DNA from 4 places in the Aminobacter sp. Y103A genome. Region 1 is predicted to be linked to each of the others. Evidence: predicted binding sites of a transcription regulator. Region 1 holds the regulator's gene; each other region holds the start of a gene.
The links. Region 1 encodes PhoB, which activates phosphate uptake and scavenging genes when phosphate is short. Its sites were predicted from a motif close to TGTCATNNANCTGTCAT; they were not measured.
Positions count from the first base shown of each region.

Region 2: olsB (l-ornithine N(alpha)-acyltransferase) is a predicted target of PhoB. The motif match lies at 782-798, and genes of this name have one in related genera.
Region 3: Amn_RS12725 (esterase-like activity of phytase family protein) is a predicted target of PhoB. The motif match lies at 2,174-2,190, and genes of this name have one in related genera.
Region 4: Amn_RS29115 (DUF4956 domain-containing protein) is a predicted target of PhoB. The motif match lies at 2,952-2,968, and genes of this name have one in related genera.

Region 1 is NZ_AP017986.1:4,943,604-4,948,661, forward strand. It holds gene Amn_RS24215 (ROK family protein) at 178-1,419, shown strand; gene phoB (phosphate regulon transcriptional regulator PhoB) at 1,446-2,135, opposite strand; gene phoU (phosphate signaling complex protein PhoU) at 2,234-2,938, opposite strand; gene pstB (phosphate ABC transporter ATP-binding protein PstB) at 2,977-3,801, opposite strand; gene pstA (phosphate ABC transporter permease PstA) at 3,826-5,058, opposite strand, start outside.
Region 2 is NZ_AP017986.1:519,468-524,525, reverse strand. It holds gene Amn_RS02465 (PAS domain-containing hybrid sensor histidine kinase/response regulator) at 1-720, shown strand, start outside; gene olsB (l-ornithine N(alpha)-acyltransferase) at 922-1,752, shown strand; gene Amn_RS02455 (MmcQ/YjbR family DNA-binding protein) at 1,757-2,110, shown strand; gene Amn_RS02450 (SRPBCC family protein) at 2,131-2,610, shown strand; gene Amn_RS02445 (hypothetical protein) at 2,637-2,984, opposite strand; gene Amn_RS02440 (NAD(P)/FAD-dependent oxidoreductase) at 3,010-4,362, opposite strand; gene Amn_RS02435 (trimeric intracellular cation channel family protein) at 4,432-5,058, opposite strand, start outside.
Region 3 is NZ_AP017986.1:2,606,736-2,611,793, reverse strand. It holds gene Amn_RS12735 (acetyltransferase) at 1-245, shown strand, start outside; gene Amn_RS12730 (GNAT family N-acetyltransferase) at 249-707, shown strand; gene Amn_RS12725 (esterase-like activity of phytase family protein) at 745-2,103, opposite strand; gene Amn_RS12720 (GNAT family N-acetyltransferase) at 2,217-2,747, opposite strand; gene tyrS (tyrosine--tRNA ligase) at 2,907-4,160, shown strand; gene Amn_RS12710 (YhdP family protein) at 4,267-5,058, opposite strand, start outside.
Region 4 is NZ_AP017987.1:328,414-333,471, forward strand. It holds gene Amn_RS29095 (LuxR C-terminal-related transcriptional regulator) at 1-56, shown strand, start outside; gene Amn_RS29100 (anti-sigma factor family protein) at 63-848, opposite strand; gene Amn_RS29105 (RNA polymerase sigma factor) at 845-1,384, opposite strand; gene Amn_RS29110 (S8 family serine peptidase) at 1,561-2,922, shown strand; gene Amn_RS29115 (DUF4956 domain-containing protein) at 3,152-3,736, shown strand; gene Amn_RS29120 (polyphosphate polymerase domain-containing protein) at 3,714-4,526, shown strand; gene Amn_RS29125 (esterase-like activity of phytase family protein) at 4,538-5,058, shown strand, end outside.

The DNA.
Region 1 (5,058 bases):
CGAAAAAATACTGACTCAATGCCCGGCCACTGTCAACATGGTTTCGCGAGCGCTCCTTATTTTTTTCGGAGCCCGAAATAAATAGAGACATTTGGCGCTGGCTCTGTCACAATCACTTGGCGCGTAAGGGACTGCCGCTTAAGAAGGGCAGCGCTTCGCCGGGAGGAAGACGAGCACATGTCGGTCGGCATACGTCACGACGATCTGAGACGGCGCAACCGCGCCATGGTTATATCCGCGGTTCGCCGAGCCAGCCAGCCATCGCGCACCGAAATCGCTGCCACCACCGGCCTCAGCCATTCGACGATCTCGACGATTTCCTCCGATCTCATATCAGAAGGCATCCTTGCCGAGGCCAAGTTCAGCGAACCCGTCTCCATGAAACGGGGGCGGCCGCAGGTCGGGTTGATGCTCGATGCCGACGCTGCGTCTGTCGTTGCGGTCGTGCTCTCGCTCAACAGCCTGTCCGCCGCCATCATCGACTATGCCGGCAACACCGTGACCGAAGAGACCCGGCGGCTTGTCACGCAGCAGATGCCTGCCGAGGCGCTGGTCGACGAATGCGTCGGAATGGTCCGGCGCCTGATCGACAGCGCCGGCGCTTCGGGCGGCGCCGTCCTACGCATCGCCATCGCCGTCCAGGGCATCACCGACGCCGCCTCGCGCAAGCTGTTGTGGTCTCCCATCACCCGCTACGACGACATCCCCTTCGCCGACCGGCTGGAGCAGGAGTTCGGCGTACCTGTTTCGGTTGAGAACGACTGCAACATGATCGCCGAGGCCCTGCGCTGGCGAGATCCGGTGCGTTATCGCGACGACTTCATCGCCATCCTGCTCTCGCACGGCATCGGCATGGGCCTAGTCATCAAGGGCGAGCTGTTCACCGGCACGCAGTCGTCGGGTGCCGAGTTCGGCCACATGATCCACCGCCCGGACGGCGCGCTTTGCCGCTGCGGCCGCCGCGGCTGCATCGAGGCCTATGCCGGCAACTACGCCATCTGGCGCAACGCAAGGGTTGGCGACGAGAATGCCGAGCCGCTGGCCGACCTGTCCGACGACGACATCAGGGCCGTGGCAGATGCGGCACGTGACCATGATGGCCCCGAACGCGAGGCCTTTCGCAAGGCCGGCGAAGCCATCGGCTTTGGACTCGGCTCGATGTTTGCGCTGTTCGACCCGGCCCCCCTCGCCTTCGTCGGCGTCGGCGCAACCGCCTTCGACATCATGGAGCCACATGTGCGCGCGGCCATCGCCAAGACGGCGGGCGGGCTGCACTCGAAGGCGATCTCCTTCGACACCGAACCCAACGAGGTTCCGCTCAAACGCGAGGGCGCGATGATGCGCGCGCTGCTTGCCGTTGATCAGGAGATTTTTGCCGCAGGCACGGCTCCACGCCGTGCCGGTGCCGACGTCGCCTAGCTGAGCGGAAAAGAGCCCGAAGCGGCTCAGTCCTCGCGGATGGCGTAGCCGGCACCGCGAATGGTCCGGATCACGTCAGGCATGCGGCCGTTGTTGACCGCCTTGCGCAGGCGCCCGACATGCACGTCAACGGTGCGCTCGTCGATATAGATCGTCTCGCCCCAGACATTGTCGAGCAACTGGCTGCGCGAGAACACGCGGCCCGGGTGCCGCATCATGAATTCGAGCAAGCGGAATTCGGTCGGCCCGAGCTTGATCTCGCTCTTCTTGCGGTAGACGCGGTGCGACTCGCGGTCGAGCATGATGTCGCCGACCTTGAGCACCGAGGACAGCACCTCGGGTTTGGCCCGGCGCAGCAGCGCCTTGACGCGCGCCATGAATTCCGGCGTCGAGAACGGCTTGACCAGGTAGTCGTCGGCCCCGGTCGAAAGCCCGCGCACCCTGTCGCTTTCCTCGCCCCGCGCCGTCAGCATGATGATCGGCAGGCGTTCGGTGTCGGGACGCATCCTGAGCCGGCGGCACAGTTCGATACCCGACAGCGCCGGCACCATCCAGTCGAGCACCAGCAGGTCGGGCACGTTTTCCTGGAGCCGGATCTCGGCCTCGTCGCCACGCGTGACGACCTCGACCTGATAGCCTTCGGATTCGAGATTGTAGCGAAGCAGCACGCCCAGCGGCTCTTCGTCTTCGACGACCATGACCTTGGGAGCGATCATTGGCTATACCTTGTCCTTGCGCATGGCCGCTTCTGGACCATGCGCTGATTTAACCTATGCAGCGCCCCCGCGCCAAACGCATGCGGTTGCGGAAATGCTCAGGCCGGAACCGTCGTCGTGGTCTCGTCGACCTTGGGCCGGTTCAGCGGCAGCTGCGTACCCGTCACGACGAAATAGGCGTTCTCGGCGATGTTGGTGACATGGTCGCCGATGCGCTCGAGGTTCTTGGCGCAGAACAGCAGATGCGTGCAGGCCGTGATGTTGCGCGGATCTTCCATCATGTAGGTCAGGAGTTCGCGGAACACGGCGGTGTACTGGATGTCGATCTTCTGGTCGTCGGCGCGCAGATCCTTCAGGCCCTCGGCCTGACGCGCGACATAGAGATCGACGACGCCGCGAACCTGGCCGAGCACCAGCTGCGCCATCGCATCGATCGAATGCGAGAGATTGCGCGGGGTCGGCGACTGGCCGACAGCGCCGACCCGCTTGGCAATGTTCTTGGCGAGGTCGCCGATGCGCTCGAGGTCACCCGCCATGCGGATGGCACCGACCACGGCGCGCAAATCCTGCGCCATCGGCTGGCGCTTGGCGATCAGCGTGATCGCCGAATTGTCGAGATCGCGCTGCTTGGCGTCCATGATCGTATCGTCGGCAACGACGTTTTGCGCCAGTGCCTGGTCGGACGTGAGAAGCGCGCGGATGGCGCCGGCCACCATTGCGCTGGAAAGATCGCCCATGTCGCGGATGAGCTGGTCGACGTGCTGAAGTTCTTCGTCGAAGGACCGGACTGTATGTTCGCCCATGATTTCTTCCTCGTATCGTGTGCCGCGACGAAACCCACTCAGCCGAAGCGGCCGGTGATGTAGTCCTGCGTCCGCTTGTCGTCGGGGTTGGTGAACATCTTGTCGGTCGGGCCTTCCTCGACGAGATAGCCGAGGTGGAACATCGCCGTGCGCTGCGACACGCGCGCCGCCTGCTGCATCGAGTGCGTGACGATGACGATCGTGTAGTTCTCGCGCAGTTCGTCGATCAGCTCCTCGACCTTGGCGGTGGCGATCGGGTCGAGCGCCGAACACGGCTCGTCCATCAGGATCACCTCGGGCGAAACGGCGATGGCGCGCGCGATGCACAGGCGCTGCTGCTGGCCGCCCGACAGGCCGGTGCCCGGCTCGTTGAGACGGTCCTTGGCTTCGTTCCACAGAGCGGCCTTCTGCAGGCTCTTCTCGACGATCACGTCGAGCTCGGCCTTGTTCTTGGCGAGACCATGGATGCGCGGGCCGTAGGCGACGTTCTCGTAGATCGACTTCGGGAACGGGTTCGGCTTCTGGAACACCATGCCGACGCGGGCGCGCAGCTCGACGACGTCGATCTTGGGATCGTAGATGTCTTCGCTGTCGAGTGTGATCTTGCCGCCGACGCGGGCTGCGTCGATGGTGTCGTTCATGCGATTGAGGCAGCGCAGGAAGGTCGACTTGCCGCAGCCCGACGGGCCGATCAGCGCCGTCACCTGATTCTGGCGAACGTCGAGATCGACGCCGAACAGCGCTTGCTTCTCGCCATAGTGCACGGTCACCTTGTCGCCGCGCATCTTGATGATTTCGTTCGTTCTGGCGTTCATCTCAGCATTCACCGCGTCGTCGAGGGATTTTTCGGTCATGATGTTCATAGCAGGATGCTCCTTGTCCATGCCCTACCAGCGGCGCTCGAAGCGGCGGCGCAGGACGATGGCGACGATGTTCATGGCCATGAGGAAGATGAGAAGAATGATGATGGCGCCCGACATGCGCTCGACAAAGGCGCGTTCGGCCTCGTTCGCCCACATGTAGATCTGCACCGGAAGTGCGGTTGCGGGATCGAACGGCGTCTTGGGATAGTCGGCGACGAAGGCGACCATGCCGATCAAGAGAAGCGGTGCTGTCTCGCCGAGCGCACGCGCCAGGCCGATGATGGTGCCGGTCAGGATGCCGGGGGCGGCCAGTGGCAGGATGTGCTGGAACACCATCTGCATCTTCGAGGCGCCGAGGCCAAGCGCTGCCGAACGGATCGACGGCGGCACGGCAGCCAAGGCGGCGCGCGTCGCGATGATGATGGTCGGCAGCGTCATCAGCGTCAGCACCAGCCCGCCGACGAAGGATGCCGAACGCGGCAGGCCGAGGAAATTGATGAACACGGCCAGGCCGAGCAGACCGAAGACGATCGACGGCACGGCGGCGAGGTTGTTGATGTTGACCTCGATCAGGTCGGTGAAGCGGCTCTTCTTGGCGAATTCCTCGAGATAGATCGAGGCGGCGACGCCGATCGGCAGCGCCAGCAAGAGCACGATCACCATCATGTAGAACGAGCCGATGAGGGCTACGCCGACGCCCGAGGTTTCAGGACGGCTTGATGCGCCGTAGCTGAACAGACCGGTATTGAAGTGCTCGGCCATCACGCCTTCGGCCTTGAGCTTGTTCATCCACTCGACCTGCTGGTCCGACACCTTGCGGCGGCTTTCCGGCACGTCGAGGTCGATCTGACCCTTGAAGGCCGAGTCGAGATTGGCGGCGGCGAGGATGTCGACGTTGCGGGTCGTGCCGATGACCGACGGGTCGGCGGCGACGATCGCCCGGAGCTGGACCCGCGAGCTGTCGGACAGGAAGCCCTTGAGCTTGCGCACATCGGCCTTGTTGTTCGGGTCGATGCCGAGCTTCTCGATCAGCGCCTGTTCGGCGAGCTTGGGATAGTTCGCCGTGATCAGCACATTCGGATCGGTCGCCCGCTTGTTGGACGGGTCGATGATCTTTTCGTCGAAGTTGATCGGCAGCGTCACCGTCGTCTGCCAGAAGGCCGTGTAGCCCTTGGAAACGATCGAGGTCAGCATCACTGCCAGGAAGGCCAGGCCGATGGCGATCGCCAGCACACCATAGAGTCGGAAGCGGCGTTC
Region 2 (5,058 bases), 1.2 Mb from region 1:
ATTGCGGTGACGCCCGAACAGGCCGCCGCATTCGCCGAAGGCTGCAACGCGCTGCTGGTCGACGCCGCGCTCGAGGACAATGACGGCCGTCTGCTCAAGCAATTGCGCGAAACCGGCTTCTCCGCCAGCGAGGCGATCACGTTGATCGCGCCGACCGACCGCGGACTGCTCGGCGAACTGCGCGCCAGCGGCTATGCCACCTTCCTGGCCCGGCCGGTTCGCGGCGAGACGCTGCTGCGGATACTTCTGGCGAATCAGGGCGTGGTGCCGGGCAAGCCGCAGCTTGCCAGCCGTCGCGCTGCGGCCAAGCCCGCGAATCATTCGCAGCTTCGCGGCCTGTCGGTGCTGATCGCCGAGGACAACGACATCAATGCCATGCTCGCCCGCGCCGTGCTGGTGAAAGCAGGCCATCGCGTCGACGTCGTCAACAATGGCAAGGCCGCCGTCGAAGCGGTGACGGGCGCCAGCCGCAAGCGGCGCTACGATGTCGTGCTGATGGACATGCATATGCCCGTGATGGACGGATTGGACGCCATTTCGGCCATTCGCAGGCATGAGGAGCAGCATGGCCTGGCTGCCGTGCCGATCATGGTGCTGTCCGCCGACAGCCAGGAAAAAACCCGCCACGCGGTGCTCGCCCATGGCGCCAGCGGCTTCGTCACCAAGCCGCTCGACCCCGATGTCCTGATCAATCTCGTCGAGCAGCGGGCCGCTGCGTGAACTAAATCACGGTGATTTTCCTAGCCGGCTACTCGACGTTGCTTGCCCGCCCAGACTTGCCGCGACAGGTTGATCACGATACTGTCACAATCCTGTAGCACCGACACCGTATCCCCGCGCCAGGAGGGATGGCTCGAAGGAGAATCACCCGTGCATACAGCCTTGCCGGACAGTGACACTCAGAAAGCCAACGGCGCCAAGGTGACAGTGCCTTCCAAACCTTTACTGCCAGGGACGCCGCTCGGACGGATCGGGACGCTTGAGGTTCGCCTCGCCCGGGACGAGGCGGAAATCGCCGCCGCCCAGGAAGTGCGCTACCGCGTGTTCTTCGACGAACTCGGTGCCAGGAAGCAGGCGCTGCACTCGATCGAGCGGCGCGACGCCGACCGGTTCGACGATATTTGCGATCACCTGCTGGTCTTCGATACCTCGATCAATGGCCCCGAGCATCGCCGAATCGTCGGCACCTATCGCCTGCTGCGCCAAGAGCGCGCAACGGCGGCCGGCGGCTTCTACTCCGACGACGAGTTCGAGCTGAACAAGCTCATCGCCCGCCATCCCGGCCAGCGCTTCCTCGAACTCGGCCGTTCCTGCGTGCTGCCCGAATACCGCTCCAAGCGCACCATCGAGGCGCTGTGGCAAGGCATCTGGGCCTATCTGAACCGCTATGACATCGACGTCATGACCGGTTGCGCATCGTTCCACGGCACTGTGCCCGCAGCGCATGCCGAGGCGCTGACCTATCTCGCCCATCACTGCCGCACCAGCGCAGACTGGGACGTGCGGGCAGTTGCCGGACGCTATTGCGCCATGGACCTGATGCCGATCGAAGCAGTCAACGCCAAGTCGGCGATCGCTGCGATGCCGCCGCTGATCAAGGGTTATCTGCGCGTTGGCGCCAAGATCGGCGACGGCTGCGTCATCGACCACGACTTCGGCACGACCGACGTCTTCATCGTCATGCCGGTCAAGGAAATCGGCGCCCGCTACATCAACTATTACGGCGGCGAAACCCAGCGCTTCGCCGCCTAGTGCCATGACCGACGACCTCCGGCCTGCCTTCGACAAGCTGCTAGCTGCGGCCGAAGGACTGGCTGAGGTGGTCGAAGGCACCTCCTACGGCACGCCGTCGCTTCACGTCCGCAAGAAATTCCTCTGCCGCGTCAAGGATGCCGACACGGTGGCGGTGGTGTGCGCGCTCGAGGAAAAGGAGATGCTGATGGAGGCCGATCCGCATCTCTATTTCGAGACCGCCCACTACAAGGGCTGGCCGGTGTTCCTGGTGCGCATCCACGACATTCCAGCCGATCAGCTGAGGACAAAGCTCGAACACGCCTGGTTGAGGCAGGCACCGAAGAGCCTGCTCAAGGCGCGGCAAGCAGCCGGCTGACGAACAGGGACGAGGCGCAGATGGCAGGCGCTGGTGAGCACGGACGGACGGACACGGGATCGCGCCTCATCAAGGCTACGCCCGACATCATCTACCGGGCGCTGATCGAGCCGCAAGCCGTGGCGAGCTGGCGTCCGCCACAGGGCATGCGCGGCAAAGTCCTGGCCTTCGACGCGCGCGAGGGCGGCACCTTTCGTATGGCCTTCATCTATGAAGACGAGCATGGGCACGGCAAGACCACCGACAATGCCGATGTCTTCGAGGGCCGGTTTGCCGAACTGATTCCTGGCCGCCGCGTCATCGAGCTCGTCGAATTCGAATCGGACGACCCGTCCTTTGCCGGGACCATGCGGATCGTGACGACACTGGAACCGGTCGAAGGCGGCACACGGGTCACCGTCAGCTGCGAAAACGTGCCCCCGGGCATCAGCGAGGACGACCATCGCGAGGGCATCGCCTCGTCGCTTGAAAACCTCGCGGCCTTCGTCGAAGCCCGCTAAGGGTGCCAGTCGCGCGAGGCATCTGATCAGCCGCAGGTATCGGAAGCGAGATCGTTGACCCGCTGCTCCCTGACGGCGTCGGCGATGTTGGCCATCAGCGCCAGGCAGACCAGCATGCAGGTCCCGGCGACCAGCAGCCGCAACGGTTTTCTGAAATGCCTGCCGTTGAGGACCGCGCCCGCGCCATAGATCGCCAATCCGAGAGTGCCGAAGAGCAGCACCGGGCCAGGGCCGTCGCAGTCGATGCCCGCGCCGCCCCAAGCAGTATACTCGTTCGCTGGCATCAGCCCGAACAAGGCGATGGGCAGTGCGACGACAAGGCCCACATAGCCAAGGATAGCTATGAGGCGGTGCGGCTGGTTCTGCCCGGTCATGCCAGCGGCGCCCCGGCGAAGGCGGTCATTGAGGCGTGGGCGGCGCATGCATGGCGTCCGCCGCAGGGGGCCGGCGCAACGCGTCGGCGGTTGCCAGCTCGTCGACGGCGGCAACGCCGCTCGCGTCGATCTGCGCCTCGCCTTGGGTGATCAGACGGGCGCCGCGCTGGTTGCGGGCGTGAATCCACAACCAGTTGATGGCGACGCTCAGCCGCGCCCGCGAGCCGATGAGGAAGTAGATATGGGCGATGCCCCACAACCACCACGCCAGCGCCCCTTTCAGCTTGATCCATCCGAAATCGATGACCGCGCGTCGCTTGCCGATCTGCGCCAGGCTACCCTGGTGGCGGTAGTGGAACGGCCGCGGCCCGGCGTCGCCGCGCAGCCGAGCCTTGATGCTGGAGGCGACGTGCTGGCCCTGCTGCTTGGCGGCGGGAGCGATGCCGGGCGCCGGCCTCCCGTCCGGCCCGTTCACCGTCACCATGTCGCCGACGGCGAAGATCTCGGCGTGGCCGGGCACCGTCAGGTCGGGCATGACCTGGAGACGGCCGGCCCTGTCGGCCGGGGCACCGAGCCATTCGGCGGCGGGCGATGCGCGAACACCGGCGGCCCAGATGATGGTCTTCGTCGCCAGCCTGGTGTCGCCATAGGTGACGCTGTCGGCGTTGCAGTCGGAGACGGCGCGACCGAGTTCGACCTCGATGCCGAGCTTGCGCAGCGAGCGCAACGCATATTCGGAAAGGTCGTCGGGGAACCCGCCAAGGACGCGCGGACCGGCCTCGATCAGCACCACCCGCGCCTTGCCGGTGTCGATGTTGCGGAAATCGCGCGGCAGCGTGTCCCGCGCCAGTTCGGCGATCGTTCCGGCCATTTCCACCCCGGTGGGGCCGGCACCGACGATGACGAAGGTCAGCAGTGCCGCCTGCTTTTCCGTATCTGTCTCCCGTTCGGCGCGTTCGAACGCTACCAGGATGCGGCGGCGGATGGTCGTTGCGTCCTCGAGCGTCTTCAGGCCGAGCGCAAAGGGCTCCCACTCGTCGTGACCGAAATATGCGTGCCGCGCCCCGGTCGCCAGCACCAAGCTGTCATAGGGTACCGTCTCGCCACCTTCGAGCAGAACGTGGCGCCGTTCGGCATCAACGCCGGTGACGCTGGCCAGGATTGTTGTCACGTCCGGCCTGTTCCAGACCAGCGAACGGATCGGCCAGGCGATCTCTGAGGTGGCCAGCGAAGCCGTCGCTACCTGGTAGAGCAGAGGCTGGAACAGGTGATGGTTGCGCCGGTCGATGAAGGTGACGCTGACTGCTGCGCCTGCCAGCCCCTTGACGACCTCAAGCCCGCCGAAGCCGGCGCCCACGACCACCACGCGATGCTGCATCTGACCTGTCCTCTGCTTCGTCGGCACATAGTAGAACCGGCGCCGCGGACAGGTATAGAGCCAGCTTTCTCAGGGAATATCTTCGGGGCGGCGGCCGGGACGGCTGCGATAGGCAGGAAAGGTCCAGCCGAACCTCAGCGCACCGCCACGCACCATGAAGGCCGCGACGAAGGCAACGACGGTCGACAACTCAGTCGGCAATTCCGCCAGTTCGGCAAGCGTGTAGATGGCGGCGCCCGTCATCGCCGCGGAAACATAGATCTCGGGCTTCAGCAGCACCGACGGCTCGCCTGCAAGCAGATCACGCAGGATGCCGCCGAAAGTGGCTGTCAGCATGCCCATGATGATGGCGACGGTCGGCGACCCCGTGGCCTCCAGCCCCTTGGCCGCGCCGATGGCGGCATAGGCGGCCATGCCGAGCGCATCGAGCCAGAGCAGCAGCTTGTAGCGGGATTCGACAAGATGGGCGGTGAAGAAGACCAGCACCGCGACCGAAGCACAGACCAGCACATAGGCCGGATTGATCACCCAGAAAACCGGCAGGCCGAGGATGACGTCGCGAACGGTGCCGCCGCCGATGCCGGTAAAGCTCGCCAGGAACAGGAAGCCGATGACGTCGAGCTCCTTGCGCGAGGCGGCAAGCGCACCTGTGGCGGCAAACACCGCCACGCCGGCATAGTCGAGGTAGAGCAGAGG
Region 3 (5,058 bases), 2.3 Mb from region 1:
TCGGCCTGGACGGCCCAAAGGTCGAAATGCTGTTCGTCAGCACCAGCCAGCATGGCAAAGGCATCGGCAAGGCGCTGATCGAGCATGTCGGCCGGCTGAAGGGGCCGCTTGCGGTCGACGTGAACGAGCAGAACCCGGGTGGCGTCGCCTTCTATCTGAAATGCGGCTTCAGGCAGGTCGGGCGCTCCGAACGCGACGGCCAGGGAAAGCCATTTCCTCTGCTGCACCTGGCGCAGGCGTCCTGAGGCATGAACGGGATCAGCTTCCGGCCGTTTCGCAGCTACGAGCTAGCAGCTTATGTGGCGTGGTTCGATGATGCCGAGGTGGCACGGCGCGTCGACTTCCCCGGCACGGACTGGTTCGCCTATGTCACGGATCCGGCAAGTCCGGCCCATCTTGTCGTGGCCACGCATGGTGCGAGCGACACTCCGCTTGCCGTGTTGCAATATGACGAGCAGGACGACGGCGGCATCAGCCTGCTGATCGTGCTCGACCCCAGCCAACGCGGCCGAGGGCTTGGCAAACGTGTGCTGGCGGCCTTGGTCGCGCATGTCAGCGGCCGTTACACCCATATCGACGGCCAAATCGAAAACGACAATCTCGCCTCCATCGCCTGCGTCGAAAGCTGCGGCTTTGTCCGTCAGGCCGAGAAGCCGGACGACGGATTCCTGTTGTACCGAAAGCCACTTGGGGTCGGAATCTCATAGAATGAATCCGGGCCGCCAAGGCGGCCCGGATGTTGCCTTACTTGGCCTTCAGGAAGTCGCCAACTTCAAGCAGGACGAATTCGTTGTCGTCAGCCTTGTCGAGCGAGCGGCCGGCCGAGAACGGCAGGTTGTTGTCGTTGCCGACGACGATGTGGCTCTCGTCGACGAGATCGACATTCTCGATGGTGACGAAGGGCATATCATAAAAGCCCTCGCCGCCGCCCTGGCGCTTCTTGTTGTCGGGGTCGGCAATCTTCATGAGGTCGATGTAGCCGACCTTGCGCACGGCCTTGCCGACATTGTCGTCAGTCATCTCGATCTTGTAGATGCGCTTGACCTTGGCCGCGCGAGCGAAGCAGTCGGGCTTAGGGGCGTTGGCGTCTGCGCAGGCCTTGTCGGCGGTGCCGGCGCCGTTGTCGCGCTCGATGACGAGTGCGTCGGTGGCGCTGATCATGTTGAAATCGCCGATCGCCTCGCCGCCGTCGGCCAGCGGATAGAGCCAGCTACGGCCGGTCCATTCCTTCTTGGCGGCATCGAACTCGATGACGCGCAGCGCCGTCTTGCCGTCGACCTTCTCGACTTCGCCGTCGGCCATGTAGCGCGGCCCTTCGAGCATGCCGAAAAGCCTGGAGCCGTCCTTGGACATGGCAAGGCCTTCATAACCACCCGAACGCTTGAGGTTGAAGACCGGATTCTTGGCGACCGGATTGCCCGGCAGGGTCAGCGTCGGATGGTCGGGCGAACGGACGGGCTCGCCTTCGGCAACGGTGTCGATGACGTCGGTCAGCTTGCCGTCGAGATCGAACTTCAGCAGATACGGGCCGAACTCCTCGCCGACCCAGAAGCCATCAGCGACCGGCTGGATCGATTCGACGTCGAAATCACCACCGGTGAGGAAGCGGGTGTCGGAGCCTTCGAGCACGATCGGGAACGGCGCCTTGCGGTCGGGATCGGTCAGGAACAGGGTCTTGATGCGGTTCATCGTGCCCTTGTCCCAATCGAATGAGACGTGGTGCAGCATCAGAGCAGCGTCGGTGGAGTTCAGCTTGTTGCCGAAGCCGTTGTCCGACAGCGACCAGAACGTGCCGTCGCCGACGGCCTTGATGCCGGAGAAGCCCTGGACGGGCTGGCCGTCGAAAGGCAGCGACAAGCCGGTCGGGCGCACGCCGTCCTTGCCCGGCACAGTGCCGAGGCCTTCGGCGCGCTTGCGGTCGGGCGTGGTGAACTTGCCCGAGCTGCGCAGGTGCTCCGGCGCGTTTTCGGGTGAAGCAATGATCGTGTTCGCCGGCAGGATGGCGTGACCGGCAAGCGTTGCCTTGAATTCCGTCTCCTCCGCGAAGGCGGAGGCGGTGGTAAGCGCGAGAACAGCCGCAGCCAGATAGAGAGAGCGTCGCATGTTGGACCCCGATTGGTTGAAGGAACGCCCTCCAGCTAGGTCCGGGCCATGTCGGGCAGGTGACGCCTCGGTGAAACTTTGATGAAGTCCCCTGACGCTGGCGGCAGGACCGCCTAGCGCTTCCGCGGGTCGGTGCTGCTCATGGTGTAGACGTGGGCCTCAAGCCCGTTCATCGGTCCGGTGTGCTGGAAGCGCATGCCGATCTTTTCCAGCACGTTCAGCGACGTCGCGTTGTCGACATGGGCAAAGGCGATGAAGTGATCGCCTATCCTGCGGTCGAAGAAGAAGTTGGCCAGGGCTGCGGCTATCTCGGTGGCGTAGCCATTGCCCCAGAATTGCGGGGCAATGGCATAACCGAGTTCGAACTGGCCGGTAGCGGCGAACATGGAGAAACCGGCGCGACCGACGAAGCGCGCGTCCTCGCGCCGCTGCAGCTTGAGTTTGGTGATGCCGTGCAGCCGGTATTCCTCGGCCCAGCCCCTCATGCGGCCGGCAGCCTCGTCGCGTGTCCAGGGCTGGCCGGTGATCGACAGATAGCGCGACGCCTGCACCTGCGAATGCAGCCAGACGAGATCGTCCAGGTCGGTGTCGCGCCACGTCCGGAGCAACAGCCGTGGTGTCTCGAGAACCGTTTCATCCGTCATGTTGGCGTCCATCCATGCACCGCAGTCGTTTCCGGCACCACAAGGGACGCCGCTGACGGTTGGCAATCCTTGTGATTCTGGCACTTCAGATGCTAAAGCGCTGGCGTCGCCGATCCAAAGCCGGATCTGCCGTACCAATCGTCCGCCGAGAGAGAAACCATGTCCGCCTTCAAGTCCGATTTCCTGCGCACCCTTTCCGAGCGCGGCTTCATCCACCAGACCTCGGATGACGCCGGCCTCGACGATCTGTTCCGCAAGGAAACCGTGTCGGCCTATATCGGCTTCGATCCGACGGCGTCGAGCCTGCATGCCGGCGGCCTGATCCAGATCATGATGCTGTACTGGATGCAGAAGACCGGCCATCGCCCCGTGCCGCTGATGGGCGGCGGCACCGGCATGGTCGGCGACCCGTCCTTCAAGGACGAGGCGCGCAAGCTGATGACGCCCGAATTGATCCAGTCCAACATCGACGGCATCAAGCAGGTGTTTTCGAACTACCTGACCTTCGGCGACGGTCCGCGCGATGCGATGATGGTCAACAACGCCGAGTGGCTGCTGCCGCTCAACTATCTCGAATTCCTGCGCGATGTCGGCCAGCATTTCTCGGTCAACCGCATGCTGAGCTTCGATTCCGTCAAGCAGCGCCTCGACCGCGAGCAGTCGCTGTCGTTCCTCGAATTCAACTACATGATCCTGCAGGCTTACGACTTCGTCGAGCTCAACAAGCGCTACGGCCTGCGCCTGCAGATGGGCGGCTCCGACCAGTGGGGCAACATCGTCAACGGCATCGACCTGGGCCACCGCCTCGGTACGCCGCAGCTCTACGCGCTGACCTCGCCGCTCTTGACGACCTCGTCCGGCGCCAAGATGGGCAAGTCGATGAACGGAGCCGTCTGGCTCAATGCCGACATGCTGTCGCCTTATGATTTCTGGCAGTACTGGCGCAACACCGAGGACGCCGATGTCGAGCGCTTCCTGAAGCTATACACGGCGATGCCGCTCGACGAGATCGCGCGCCTGGCAGCCCTTGGCGGCTCGGAGATCAACGACGCCAAGAAGGTGCTGGCGACCGAGGTGACCGCGATGCTGCACGGCCGCGCGGCAGCCGAACAGTCGGCCGAGACGGCGCGGAAGACCTTCGAGGAAGGCGCGCTCGCCGATACGCTGCCGACGGTCGAGGTGCCAGGCGACGAGCTGAAGGCCGGCATCGGGCTGCTGTCGCTTGTCGTTCGCGCCGGGTTGGCCGCTTCGAACGGCGAAGCACGCCGTCACGTCCAGGGCGGTGCTGTGCGCATCAACGACCAGTCGGTCAGCGACGAGCGTCGCGCGGTGACGACCGCCGACCTGACGCCGGAAGGCGTGGTCAAGCTGTCGCTCGGCAAGAAGAAGCACATTCTGGTGCGCCCGGCGTAATCAACGCCTGGCGTAATCAACGCCCGGCGTAACGCCCCCCGCAGGAACCGAGATGGCCGGCAATGCCGGCCATTTTCATGTCTGGGGACAGGTGCCGCCTGCGTGCTCAGTATTCGAAGATCGACCGGAAGATACCGGGCGCGATCGCGGACAGCGGATTGACGTGCAGCTTGGGCGCGTTGGCATCGCCCGAGAGTTTGTAGGTAACGCCAATCAGGCCGCCGTCGCGTCCGTTGCCCAAAATGACCCCGACAAGCGGCAGCTCGCCAAAGATGCGGTTGAGGCCATAGGCCGGCATGAAGGTGCCGGTCATGTTCATCTGGCCCTGCTGGTCGTAGAGCGTGCCCTGGAACGTCGTCCCGATCAGCGGCCCGCGCAGGACGCCTTTGTCCAATGCCAGGTACTTCGAGCGCTTGTCGATCTGGGCGAAACCGCGTTCGAACCTCACCTTGGAGACGTCGATGTCCTTACGCATCGCCTGGTTAAGGCTGCGATTGTCGCCGGCCGGCTTGCTGGCGACGATCGAGGCCAGCCTCGGTTCATCGACGACGACGAATTCGCGCACATCGACCTGGCCCTTGAGTGGCCCGTCGCCTGAGGATTCCAGCGCGAGCGCCAGCGATCCGCCCTGCATGCGGGCATAGACGTCAAGGAAGCGCAGGATGGCGCCGGCGTCAGCGGATCGCACGTCGAGGCGGCGGCCACCGCCCTGAAGCACGTTGCTGACGGTGATCTGGCCACCGGAACTGGCTGTCGCGTCGACCTTGAGCCCGCCGACCTTTGAGCCGGAGCCCGAATACTCGAGCGTAACGCCCGAAAGCTTCTCGCCGCTGAAGCCGACCAGAGTGTCGACATTGGCAGTGACCGAAATGGAGTTTGAACCGGCTGATTTCGTCGC
Region 4 (5,058 bases), on a different replicon from region 1:
CAGTCGCGCTTTATGCCAGCGAACGCAAGCGCGGCCCGCAGACGGGCACCCGATAGAGCCGTTCAGGGCAAGCCGAGGGCCTGTTTTTCTTCAGCCTCCGAGAGCGGCGCCCCGGCCTGGGTCGTGGACAGATAGGCATCGACAGTTTCCGAAGCCCCGGCCGGAGCATAATCCTGTCCGGCAGCCGGTGCCGCCACGGCAAGCCTTACGTCCCACTGCTGGCCGGCGCGGCAAACGACCGAGACGAGGGACGAGCCTGACGCGCGGTGAAGCTCGAACTCGCGGCAGAGCGCGCCGGCGCCATCACGGAAACTGGAAACGAGCCGTACAGTCGTGTCGCCGACAGTCACATCGCTACCTGACGGCGTTGCATTGAGCGTTCTGATCATCGCCGGGTCGGTAATCCCAGCAAGGACAAGGCCGTCCGCAACTGGCATGCCTGCCTTGCCGGCGAGATAGCCGCCGGCGCCGACGATGACGGCGGCAAGCGATGCCGCGAGCGGCAGCGTCCAGCTCGAGCCGACCTTGCTCGGTGTTGCCTTCGGCTGGAAGGTCACGACGTTGTCTGTCGCAGGCTGCTGGATTGGTTCAGCAGTTGCGTTTTCGCGCATGCGCGCCTCATCGATCATCTTCTGCACCGACTGCGTCAGCGCCTCGGGAACCGGCTCGTCGATCAGCGGCTTCAGCGCCGCTGACGCTTTGGCGCGGCTTTCCAGGAAGGTGGCGATGCGGACAATGAGCGCATCGTCGCTGCCCATAGCCTCCTCGATCGCCGCCGTGGTTTCGGCGTCGAGTTCGCCGTCGGCGAAGGCCATCAGTGTTTCGTCGTCGAAATCGCGCCTGTTCATGCCTTCCCACCTTTACCCGGTGAACGGTCGGTTGCGGCGTTTATTCCAGCCGCCTCTGCAAGATTCTTGCGGGCCCGGGCAAGCCTGCTCATCACTGTACCAATGGGGATGCCCAGCACCTCGGCCGCCTCCTTGTAGGACAGGTCTTCGACGCAGACGAGCAGCAAGACCTCGCGCTGATCGTCAACAAGCTCGTCGATTGCCGCGGCCACGCTTTGCAGCGTCAGCCGGGCTTCGGCGTCATGCTCGCCGCTTACGCCGACGATGTCGTTGCGGTCGTCGATATCCTCGCGCGGGCCGGCCGTCTTGGTCCGGCGCACCTGGTCGATCCACAGGTTGCGCAGGATGCGGAACATCCATGCATCGAAGCGGGTGCCCGCTTCGAACCGGTCCTGGCTGGCGAGCGCTCGTTCGCATGCCGCCTGCACGAGGTCGTCGGCTAGATCACGCGACCGGCACAGCGAGATGGCGAACCGACGCAGATTGGGTAGGAAAGCGATCAGCCGATCGCTGACCGAAACATCGTCACCCTTCATGCAGTCCTATCCTGTCTCTCCCGCGGAAATCGGCGAGGTGATGGAATAAACCGGTCTCCCGTCCGTTGGGCTCAAAATGCACAAATGTAGTCAAAATGATATGGGATGACGAAAGGCTTATGTGGATCGCTAACAATTGCCATCAGCGCGCCATATCGCCGGGGAAAGGACAAACCATGAAGCTGAAGCGCCCGTCAGGTTCCCTTGCGCTTGTGTTCGCGGTGGCGCTGGGCGGCGCGACCTTTGGCGCGTCCGTGGTCACTCCCATGCGGGGAGAGGTTTTCGGCGGCGGGATTGCGCTGGCCGATGACGACGATGATGATGGCGGCGGAAGCCGCTCGGAGAGCAGGGATTCCAGCTCGCCGGGAACGGGGAAGGGGCGTAATCTCTCCGATCTCTTCGGCAAGCCTGAGCCACGACGCAAGGTGGTCCGCACAGCGCCCGCGCTTGTGCGCGAGGCGCCACGGGAGATCGTGGCAATCGGCCTCGATCAGGCCTCGATCACGCGCCTGACCGCCGCGGGCTACGGCATCAGCGACCGGGCCGATGTTCCGCTCGTTGGAGCCGAAATCGTCAAGCTCACTGTTCCCAACGGCACGACGCTCGAAGCGGCGCGTGCCGAGGTAGCGGCCACGGCACCCGATGCGGTCGTCGACTTCAACCATTTCTACCGCCCCGACCAGGACCGTGCCGAAGCTTGTGGCGCGGAACAATGCCTGGCGCGCCATGTCGTCGGCTGGCCGGAGGCATCTGACATGCCGGATCGCTGCACGGCATCGACGCGGATCGGCCTCATCGACACGGCGATCAATGAGGAACATCTCGCCTTTGCCGGCGGGCGGATCGAGACGATCCGACTGGCGGCTGGTGACCTGCCTGAGTCCGGGCGCCAGCACGGCACCGCGGTGGCAGCCCTTCTCGTAGGCTCGGCGGAAAGCCGAACGCCGGGCCTCGTGCCCGGCGGCGAACTCGTTGCGGTGGATGCTTTCCAGCGCAATGGCAATGACGACCGGTCCGCCGTCTACGATCTTGTGCGGGCGATCAACCTGCTGGCGGGCAAGGGGGTGCTCGTCATCAACATGAGCCTGACGGGTCCGGCTAACCTTCTGCTGGAACGAACGGTCGAAGCGGCGGCAATGCGCGACATCGTGCTGGTCGCAGCCGCCGGCAATGGCGGCCCGCGCGCCGCCCCGCTCTACCCCGGCGCCTACGAGCCTGTGATTGCCGTAACGGCGATCGACCGGCGCAAGAATCCCTACCGGCGGGCCGGAGCCGGCGATCATATCGACATCGCAGCACCCGGCGTTCAGGTCTGGACGGCGGCCTCGGTCAAGGGCGCCTCATCAAAGACCGGCACGTCCTTTGCCGCACCTTTTGTCACGGCGGCAGTGGCGATGGTCAAGGCCGCCAATCCTGAGCTCAAGGCCGGCGAGGTCGAGACGCTTTTGCGCCAGGGTGCCGAGGATCTCGGCAAGCCCGGCAAGGATCCGGTGTTTGGCTGGGGCCTGCTCAATGCGCGAACGATCTGTCGGAGCTGAGCCGCAGGCGACGCGCGAGAGGCGTCTCGTATCATACTGTTTTCATGCCGATTTGCAGGTTCCGCGCCGAGATTGAAAATAGTTTGCCGGCGATGGAATAGGTTCTCGCAACGCCCGTTCTTCCTGACGTAGCCGCTCGGCGGCGCAATTCAGGAGAACCGCAAATGCCAATCCCTTGCTCGCCTTGTCAGGCACTACGAAGGCCTTCTTCCACGACGGGGAGAGGGCAATGATCGCGCAGTTGCTACAGACGCCCTTCGCGGCCGAACTCGCTCGCTTCTGCATCAACCTGACCGGCATGTCGGCACTGCTGTTCGGCATGTATTACCGTCGCTATCGCGACAAGGAACTGGTCACCGCCGCGGCGCTATTCAACATCTTCGTCTTTGCCGTGCTGACCGTGCTGTCGACCGTGCAGTTTGGGGTTGCCGCCGGCTTCGGACTGTTCGCCATCCTGGCGCTGTTCACGCTCCGATCGGAGCCACTGTCGAAGACCGAAATGACCTACTTCTTCGGCAGCGTGGCGATTGCCGTCATCTGCTCGGTCCAGGGCACGACCTTGCCCTTCGTGGCGGTGACGGTTGCCTTGGTGCTCGTCGGTGCCTTCGTCGTCGATCATCCCCGCATGCTGCAGTCGGTCAGCGGTACCAAGGTGTCGCTCGACAAGATCAATGTCGCGCTGCTGTCGGACCCCGCTGCCATGCGCTGCGAGCTGTCCCAGCGGCTGGGCGTCGACGTGCTGTCCTACCAGGTGCTGCAGCTCGACTACATCACGGAAATGGCGAAGCTCAATGTCCATTATCGCAAGCACTGACGTGCTGATCGCAGGCGGCTTCGCGCCGATCAGCCTGAAGGCTCTGAACGGCAAGGCCGCCATGCTGGAGCGGCTGGACAACAAATATGTTGTCGACGGCACCGTGCTGATGCAGGCCGCCGGCACTTTCACCGAGGTCTTCGACATGTTGGAGATCGAAGGCCGGCGCGCCTTCACTTACGAGACCTGCTACTTCGACGACGCCGGGCGCCGCAGCTATTTCGACCACCACCAGGGCCGGCGGCAGCGGGCCAAGGTGCGCATCCGGCGCTATGTCGAGGCGGGGCTATGCTTTCTGGAAGTGAAGCTCAAGGACAAGCGCGGCATGACCGTCAAGAAGCGCCTCGACCTCGACGTCGAGAGCTTCGGCAAACTCGACGACGAGGCAGTGACCTTCATCGACAAGGTCTACCACGCGCAATACGGCCAGACCTTCCCACATCAACTGTCCCGTGTCCTCGACATGCGCTACCGCCGCATGACGCTGGTGGCCCGGCAGGGCGGCGAACGCATGACCATCGACACCGGTCTCGAGTTCTTTGCCGGCGGCGCGCGTCGTGCCGTCGACCCCAACCTGTTCATCCTCGAAACCAAGTCGGCAAATGGCAATGGCGTTGCCGACGGCATCCTCAGGGCGCTGCACCAGCACCCGACCAAGCGCTGCTCGAAATATTGCGTCGCCACCGCGCTGCTGAACCCCGGCACCAAGCACAACCGCTTCCTGCCGGCGCTGCGCAAGCTTGGCAGCGTGACCGATCGTCCAGCCCTGCACCAGCCAAACATCCAATAGGAGTGAGAGACATGATCAAGCACTTTACCGCCGCGCTGCTCGGCGCTTCAGCCCTCGTGCTCGCGGCCCCCGTCATGGCAGGTTCGTCCGAACTTGCAGTGCTGGACAGCAGGCCTGCTCCGGCAACCGCGCCGGACGGCCAATCGATCAACGAACTGTCCGGCCTGGCCTGGGATGCCGACGAGAAGCTGCTTTACGCCGTCTCCGACGACGGCGTGCTGCATCACTTCCGGCTCGAGATCGCGGACGGCAGGATCGCCAATCTGGAGCCCGTCCAGTCGGTGCCGTTGAGGGCAGGCATGGCCCCACAGGTCGTCAACGCCGAGGGGCTGGCCGTCAGCAATGGCAACAACGGCAAGCAGGGCGACACCCAACTTCTCGTCGCCTTCGAGGATGGGCCGGCTATCCATCGCTTCAAGCCCGACGGCACCGTGCTCGGTGCGCTGCAACTGCCGGAAGCACTGGCCGATGCGGCAAAGTACAGCGAGGCCAACAGCCGCCTCGAAGCGGTGGCAATCGCGGGTTCGCTTGG